2 regions of the Azospirillum sp. B2RO_4 genome follow, and region 1 is predicted to be linked to the other one. Evidence: predicted binding sites of a transcription regulator. Region 1 holds the regulator's gene; the other holds the start of a gene.
What was found. Region 1 encodes PhoB, which activates phosphate uptake and scavenging genes when phosphate is short. Its sites were predicted from a motif close to TNTCATAAAACTGTCA; they were not measured.

Region 1 (3,687 bases):
TCGCCGGTGTCATCGGCACGCTGACCGCCTGGGCGGTGCTGACGTTCCTCATGCATTGGGAATGGAGCTTCCTGCCGTCGGCGGTCGTCACCACCGCATTGCTGAGCACGGCGATCACGCTCGCTTTCGGGTTCTATGGTACTTGGCGGGCTTTGGGCCAGCCTTCGGCACCATTGCTTCGGAACGAATGATTCGCGCGTCAGAAAGCCGCAGGAAAAACGAATCGTGAAAGCTTTTTCATCTAGAAAAAGCGCTGTCGATTCCTATTGAACCGCATGGCGGACTCGCCAATATGTCCTGCGACGGGATCACCCAATTCCACCGAGGAAACCAAACCATGGCAGACCCGACCTATAACCGCTTCGCGACCGCAGGCCGCGCGACAGATCGGGGATACTTCGACGAAGGCCTGCGGCAGCACATGCTGCGCGTGTACAACTACATGGGTGCCGGCCTGATCCTGACGGGTCTGGTCGCCGCGCTCGTGTCGTCCAGCCCGGCCATGCTCCAGGCCATCTTCGGCACGCCGCTGAAGTGGGTGGTGATGCTGGCCCCGCTGGCCTTCGTCATGGTGCTGTCCTTCGGCATCCAGCGCCTGTCCTTCGCATCGGCACAGATGATCTTCTGGGCCTATTGCGGTGCCATGGGCCTGTCGATGTCGGCCATCTTCCTGGTCTTCACCGGGGCGTCGATCGCGCTGACCTTCTTCGTCACCGCCGCCACCTTCCTGGCGATGAGCCTGTACGGCTACACCACGAAGGCCGACCTGTCGAAGATGGGGTCCTTCCTGATGATGGGCGTCATCGGCCTGGTGATCGCCGGCCTGGCGAACATCTTCTTCCAGTCGCCGGCCCTGCACTTCGCGATCTCCGCCATCGGCGTGCTGATCTTCACCGGTCTGACCGCCTATGACACCCAGTCGATCAAGGAAAGCTACGCCGAGGGCTACGATCACGAGAGCACCGGCAAGCTGGCCCTGATGGGCGCCCTGACGCTCTACCTGGACTTCATCAATCTGTTCCAGTTCCTGCTGCAGTTCCTGGGCCAGCGCAACAACGACTGACCCCCGAGACGCCTGATCGGACAAGCATCGGACCAGGGCATCGGATCAAGCAACAGCCGCCCGGAAGCACCCGCTTCCGGGCGGTTTTCTTTTGGGCTTCTTCAGGTTTCCACAGTCACCGGGTCGCCGACCGCCAGCCCCAGCACCCGGTCGGCCCGCCCGCGGTTGACGGCGATCTCCGCCAGCCCGTTGGAATTCTCGTACCACAGTGGCTGTCCCGGCCCGACGGCACCGAAGGTGCGCGCTCGGGCGATGCGGGTTCCGGCGGCGATCAGCACCGCGTCGGCGGGCAGGGTGGATGCCCGCAGGCCGGTCATGGCGTTGCCGTAGACATCGACATAGACGATGCGCGGCAGCTCGTCCGGCCAGCCCGGCCGGTCGATGGCGGAGGCGGGAAGGGGGCTGCGCTCGACAGGACGGCCGGTGGCGAGGCTCGCAGCGACGGGAGCGAACAGGTCGCGGCCATGGAAGCTGGCGGACAGGTTGTCCGGGATCCAGTCGATTTTCCAGGCGTTTAGCGACGTTGCGCGGCGGGCGATCAGGGCGAACAGGCCGTTGTCGGGGCCGACGAACCAGCGCCCGTCGGCTTCCACCATCACCGGCCGCCGCTCGGTGCCGACGCCGGGATCGACGACGCTGAGGAAGACGCTGCCGGCGGGGAAGGCCGGGGCGTAGGCGGCCAGCAGATAGGCCGAAAGCTGCGGGTCGAAGGCCGGGGCGTCGGCGAACAGGTCGATGGCGGGGACGGTGGGTGCCTGTTGCGCCAACACCGCCTTCATCTGGCCGGTATAGGGGCCGGAGAGGCCGAAGTCGGTGAAGAGCAGGATCATGACGGGCAATCTCACCAGTGCCGCTGCGTTAGACCCCCACCCTAACCCTCCCCCGCTGGGCGGGGGAGGGGACAAGTGCATGTTTGGGAGAGCGGCGGCAGTCCCTCCCCCGCCCAGCGGGGGAGGATAGGTGGGGGTCTAACCTTGCATGCCCAACCTTCCCCTCACACCGACTTCGTATCCAGCGCGTAGCCCGCCGACCGCACGGTGCGGATCAGGTCCAGCTCGTCCTCTTCGTTCATCGCCTTGCGCAGGCGGCGGATGTGTACGTCGACCGTACGCGGCTCGACGTACACGTCATGGCCCCACACCAGATCGAGCAGCTGTTCGCGCGAGAAGACGCGGCCGGGATGCTGCATGAAGTGGCGCAGCAGGCGGAATTCGGTGGGCCCCAGATGTACGTCCCGGCTGTTGCGGCGTACGCGGTGGGCCGCCAGATCCATCGTCACGTCGGCGAAGGTCAGCACCTCGTCGGTCATGCCGGGGGAGGCGCGGCGCAGCACGGCGCGCATGCGGGCAACCAGCTCGGTGGGGGAGAAGGGCTTGGTGATGTAGTCGTCGGCGCCGGAATTCAGGCCGCGCACCCGGTCGCCCTCCTCGCCGCGGGCGGTCAGCATGATGATCGGGATGTCGCGGGTCTTGGCGTTGCGGCGCAGCTGGCGGCAGACCTCCAGCCCGCTCATCAGCGGCAGCATCCAGTCGAGCAGCACGATGTGCGGCGTCTGTTCGCCGGCGGCCAGCAGGGCCTCCTCGCCGTCGCTGGCGGTGGCGACGCGGAAGCCTTCCTTTTCCAGGTTGTACTTCAGCAGCGTCAGGATGTCGGCCTCGTCCTCGACGATCAGGACGAGCGGCTTGAGGGCCGCGTTCATGGTGGCTCCGTTCACAGCGCGCGTCTCGACGTTAACCGGCATGGCACAGCCTTTTCAACACAGGAGGGAAGGGGGGCGGGCATAGGGACAGCGGCTCAGCCATAGCGGCCGGTGATGTAGCCCTGGGTGCGCTCGTCGCGCGGGTTGGTGAAGATTTCCTCGGTGTCGTCGCACTCCACCATCTCGCCGAGATGGAAGAAGGCGGTGCGCTGCGACACGCGGGCGGCCTGCTGCATGTTGTGGGTGACGATGACGATGGTGTAGTTGGCCCGCAGCTCGTCGATCAGTTCCTCGATATGGGCGGTCGCGATGGGGTCGAGCGCCGAGCAGGGCTCGTCCATCAGGATCACCTCGGGGCTGACGGCGATGGCCCGGGCGATGCACAGCCGCTGCTGCTGGCCGCCGGACAGGCTGGTGCCGGGTTCGCGCAGGCGGTCCTTGACCTCCGCCCACAGGCCGGCGCGCTTCAGCGAGGTCTGCACCACCTCGTCCAGCTCGTCCCGTCCGGACGCGAGGCCATGGATGCGCGGGCCGTAGGCGACGTTGTCGTAGATCGACTTGGGGAAGGGGTTCGGTTTCTGGAACACCATGCCGACGCGGGCGCGCAGCTGAACCGCATCGACCGCCTTGCCATAGACGTCCTCGCCGTCCAGCGCGATCCGCCCCTCGACCCGGCAGCCCTCGACGGTGTCGTTCATCCGGTTCAGGCAGCGCAGGAAGGTCGACTTGCCGCAGCCGGACGGGCCGATCAGCGCCAGCACCCGGTTTTCCTGGATGTCGAGGTCGATGCCCTTCAACGCCTGCTTGGCGCCATAGAACACCTTCACCCCGCGGGCGGTCATCTTGGCGGGCAGGGCGGTGGCGGACGCCCGGTCCGGCTGCCGGTCGCCACGGGACCGCAGCTTCAGCGGGCTCGGGATGCCGC
Region 2 (3,687 bases), on a different replicon from region 1:
AACAGACTAGACCTTCGGACCGGTTTCCACAATGGTGCCTATGACGTTCGGCTGTGACAATTCAACGATGGTGCCACAACCGGCGTTTTCGCAATCCGCCGCGGACCGGCCGATACCGGCATCAACATAGGGCGGGGCGAATTATTCCGCCTGTGACCGTTTCGCGGGTCTGACGCGGCAAATTCCGGCCCGGACCTTCGGCAATCCCCTCTTGCGCCGGACGCGGTTTTGCCCATGGGGGGAGGAGGCGGCGATTGCCGCCGGTCAGGTCCGGATCAGGCCGTCCTGCTTCGGCGGGGCCGGGGTTGGAGCCGGTGCCGGGGGGGCGGGCGGCGAGAGCTGCCAGTTGTCGAGCGCGCGCCGCAGCGCGTCCAGCCCGGCGCCGGCGGAGGATTTCGCCTCGTCCGCCGCGCGGGTGATGGCGGCGCAGAGCGCGGCGCGGCGCTGCGGATCGTCGCGGCTTTCCTCCAGCGCGCGGCCGACATCGTCCGTGGTGTCGCCGCCCCTGGCGTCGGGCTGCGCCGTCTTCGGGTCGATGCCCAGCAGCGGCAGCAGATATTCCCGCCCCTTCTCGCGCGCCACCGCCACCGCCTTGTCGCCGAACCGCTCCGCCGCCGCCAGACCGGTGTCCCAGGCGCCGAGCGCAGCCGAGACGGTGGGGCTGCAGCGGCCGGCCGGGTCGTCCGGGGGGGAAGTCGTCTGGGCGTGCAGCGGCGCGGCGCTCAGCAGCAGGGCGGCGACAGCCGGGATGCCAAGGCGGCGGAGAGGATCGGTCGGGCGCGTCATGCGGGAGGACCTGCGGTCGGAGAGGGGGCTTCCGGAGATTTGGGGAGGCGGCCGGCGGCTTTCCATGCTGCCGCACCCGACGCGAGTCGGCGGAGGGAAAGAGCGGCATTCTGCCGCGACCTGTGGCGATTTTGCTACCGAATGACGTTTTCATGGCGTTTACATGACATCCCGCCGCTGCACCGCACCGCGAAGCGTGGTAAGAGCAGCCCGAAATCTCACCAGTCCCCTATCCAGATACAGGCGAGTCACCGTCCCATGCTGCTGCGCGCATTCCGTTCGCTGATGCCGAAGGAGGAACGCTTCGTCGACCAGTTCGTCGAGCAGGCCCGCCATATCGTGGCGGCATCCGCCGCCCTGGAAGCGGTGATGGACGCGGGACCGGACGACCGCACGCAGAAAATCGCGGCGCTGAAGCGGGTGGAGAAGGACGCCGACCGCATCGCCAAGGATGCAGGGCGCGACCTGCACCGCGCCTTCATCACGCCGTTCGACCGCTCGGACATCCTGTCGCTGATCAACGCGCTGGACGACGCCATCGACCTGATGGACGAGGTGCCGCGCCATGCCGGCCTGTACGGCGTCGAGGTGTTCGACGAGCCGATGCGCCGCTTCGTCGCCCTGATCCGCCAGCAGGCCGACGTGCTGCTGGAACTGATGCCGCTCCTGGGCGCCATCGCCCGCAACGCCGAGCGGATCGACCATCTCTGCGGCCGGCTGTCCGATCTGGAAGACGAGGCCGACGACGTGCTGCGCGACGCGCTGAAGGCGCTGATCGCGGAGAAGCCGGACATGATCGCCTTCCTCGGCCGGCGCGAGCTGTACGAGATGCTGGAGGCGGTGACCGACCGCTGCGACGACGTCGGCGACCTCGTCGCGGGCATCACGCTCGATCAGGTCTGAGGCCCGGTCTATGGAGGCCCTGCAACTCGGTCTGCCGGCGATCGTCCTCATCATTCTGGTGGCGCTCGCCTTCGACTTCATCAACGGCCTGCACGACGCGGCGAACTCCATCGCCACCGTGGTGTCGACCCGCGTGCTGTCGCCCAAGCTGGCGGTCCTGTGGGCGGCCTTCTTCAACTTCATCGCCTTCCTGTTCTTCGGCCTGCATGTCGCCACCACCATCGGCACCGGGCTGGTCGATCCGCTGGTGATGGACCCGGCGGTGATCCTGGCGGCGCTGATCGGCGCCATCGGCTGGAACCTGATCACCTGGTGGCTGGGGCTGCCGTCCTCCTCCTCGCACGCGCTGGTCGGCGGCATCGCCGGGGCCGGCATCGCCAAGGCGGGGTTCGGCGCCATCGTCGCCAGCGGCTTCACCAAGACGGCGGTCGCCATCGTGCTGTCGCCCGGCATCGGCCTGCTGCTGGCGCTGTTCCTGATGCTGGTGGCGTCCTGGGCGCTGCGCCGCGCCGCTCCCTTCACGGTCGACCGCCAGTTCCGCCATCTGCAGCTGGTGTCGGCGGCGCTCTACAGCCTGGGCCATGGCGGCAACGACGCGCAGAAGACGATGGGCATCATCGCCGTGCTGCTGTTCAGCCAGGGCATGCTGGGCGACAGCTTCCACGTTCCCTTCTGGGTCATCATCGCCTGTCAGGTGGCGATGGGGATGGGCACGATGATGGGCGGCTGGCGCATCGTCCGCACCATGGGGTCGCGCATAACCGACCTGAAGCCCTATCAGGGTTTCTGTGCCGAGACGGCGGGCGCCATCACCCTGTTCGGCGCGACGTGGCTGGGCATTCCGGTGTCGACCACCCACACCATCACCGGCGCCATCGTCGGCGTCGGCTCCGCCCGCCGCACCTCGGCGGTGCGCTGGGGGCTGGCCGGCCGAATCGTCTGGGCCTGGGTGCTGACGATTCCCGCCTCCGGCATCGTCGCCTGGCTGTCCTACCTGCTGGTCGCCGCCCTGCTGCGCCCGTAAGGGCGCCTTTTCGCGGGGAGAACGCCCGCAGAACGATGGGGTGAAAGGATAAGCCCTTCGGGATGCAGCGCGGCCTTGACCCGCAAGGGCGGGAACGGCAGGATCGGTGCGGTGGAGACAGGATACCGGTCATGCCGCATATCGAACGCACCGATCAAGGTGAGCAGTATGTGTTTCCCGGCACCGAACGCCGGACGGTCCCCGGCTTGCCCTATGCGGCGGAAGCCGACGGCCAGCTGACCCTGCATTTCTACGCCCCGCCCGAGAAGTCCGAACGCCGCCCGCGCCCGACCTCGGCGCGCGCGCTGTCGTCCACCCCCCTGCCGGTGACGGCGCTGCCGGCCAATGCGGCGATGGCCCCCGCCATGGCACAGGGCCAGACGGCGCCGGCGGCGGCCGACTCCGCGCCGCAGAGCCTGTTCGGCCGCCGGCTCGCCCATTTCCCACGGGTGTTCGACCAACCCTGAGCGGCTTCGGGCCGCTCCGACCTCAGGCGGTGCCGGTGCGGCTCCGCGTGGCGTCGAGCGTGCGGGCGACCTGACGCAGCAGGACATCGCGGTCATAGGGCTTGCCGACATGGCCGTTCATCCCGGCCTCGCGGCAGTGCCGCCGTTCCTCATCCGACGAACCGGCGGTCAGCGCCAGGATCGGCAGGTCGCCGCGCGGCGGCGGCATCGCGCGGATGGCGCGGCTCGCCTCCAGCCCATCCATGCCCGGCATCTGCACGTCCATCAGCACGAGATCGTAGTCGCCGGCCTCCACCGCCTCCACCGCCGCGGCACCGTCGGCCACAAGATCTATGGCGTAACCGCTGTCGCGGAACAGGGCGGCCAGCAGTTCGCGGTTGATCGGCAGATCCTCGGCGATCAGCAGGCGCGGCGGTCCGGGGGAGCGGTCGGCCGGAGGGGCGGCGGGCTTGGCGACGGGAGGGGCGACGGGCCGGGCGGCCGGGGGTGGGGAGGGCAGACCGGCGG

Region 2: PWS46_RS25985 (DUF47 domain-containing protein) is a predicted target of PhoB. The motif match lies at 929-944, and genes of this name have one in related genera.

Annotation. Positions count from the first base shown of each region.
Region 1 covers NZ_CP118485.1:2,758,094-2,761,780, reverse strand. Annotated here, with positions in the region: gene PWS46_RS13305 (ABC transporter permease) at 1-191, shown strand, start outside; gene PWS46_RS13300 (Bax inhibitor-1/YccA family protein) at 338-1,063, shown strand; gene PWS46_RS13295 (SAM hydrolase/SAM-dependent halogenase family protein) at 1,165-1,893, opposite strand; gene phoB (phosphate regulon transcriptional regulator PhoB) at 2,058-2,762, opposite strand; gene pstB (phosphate ABC transporter ATP-binding protein PstB) at 2,858-3,604, opposite strand.
Region 2 covers NZ_CP118489.1:525,474-529,160, forward strand. Annotated here, with positions in the region: gene PWS46_RS25980 (hypothetical protein) at 265-786, opposite strand; gene PWS46_RS25985 (DUF47 domain-containing protein) at 1,045-1,689, shown strand; gene PWS46_RS25990 (inorganic phosphate transporter) at 1,700-2,713, shown strand; gene PWS46_RS25995 (hypothetical protein) at 2,845-3,180, shown strand; gene PWS46_RS26000 (response regulator) at 3,203-3,687, opposite strand, start outside.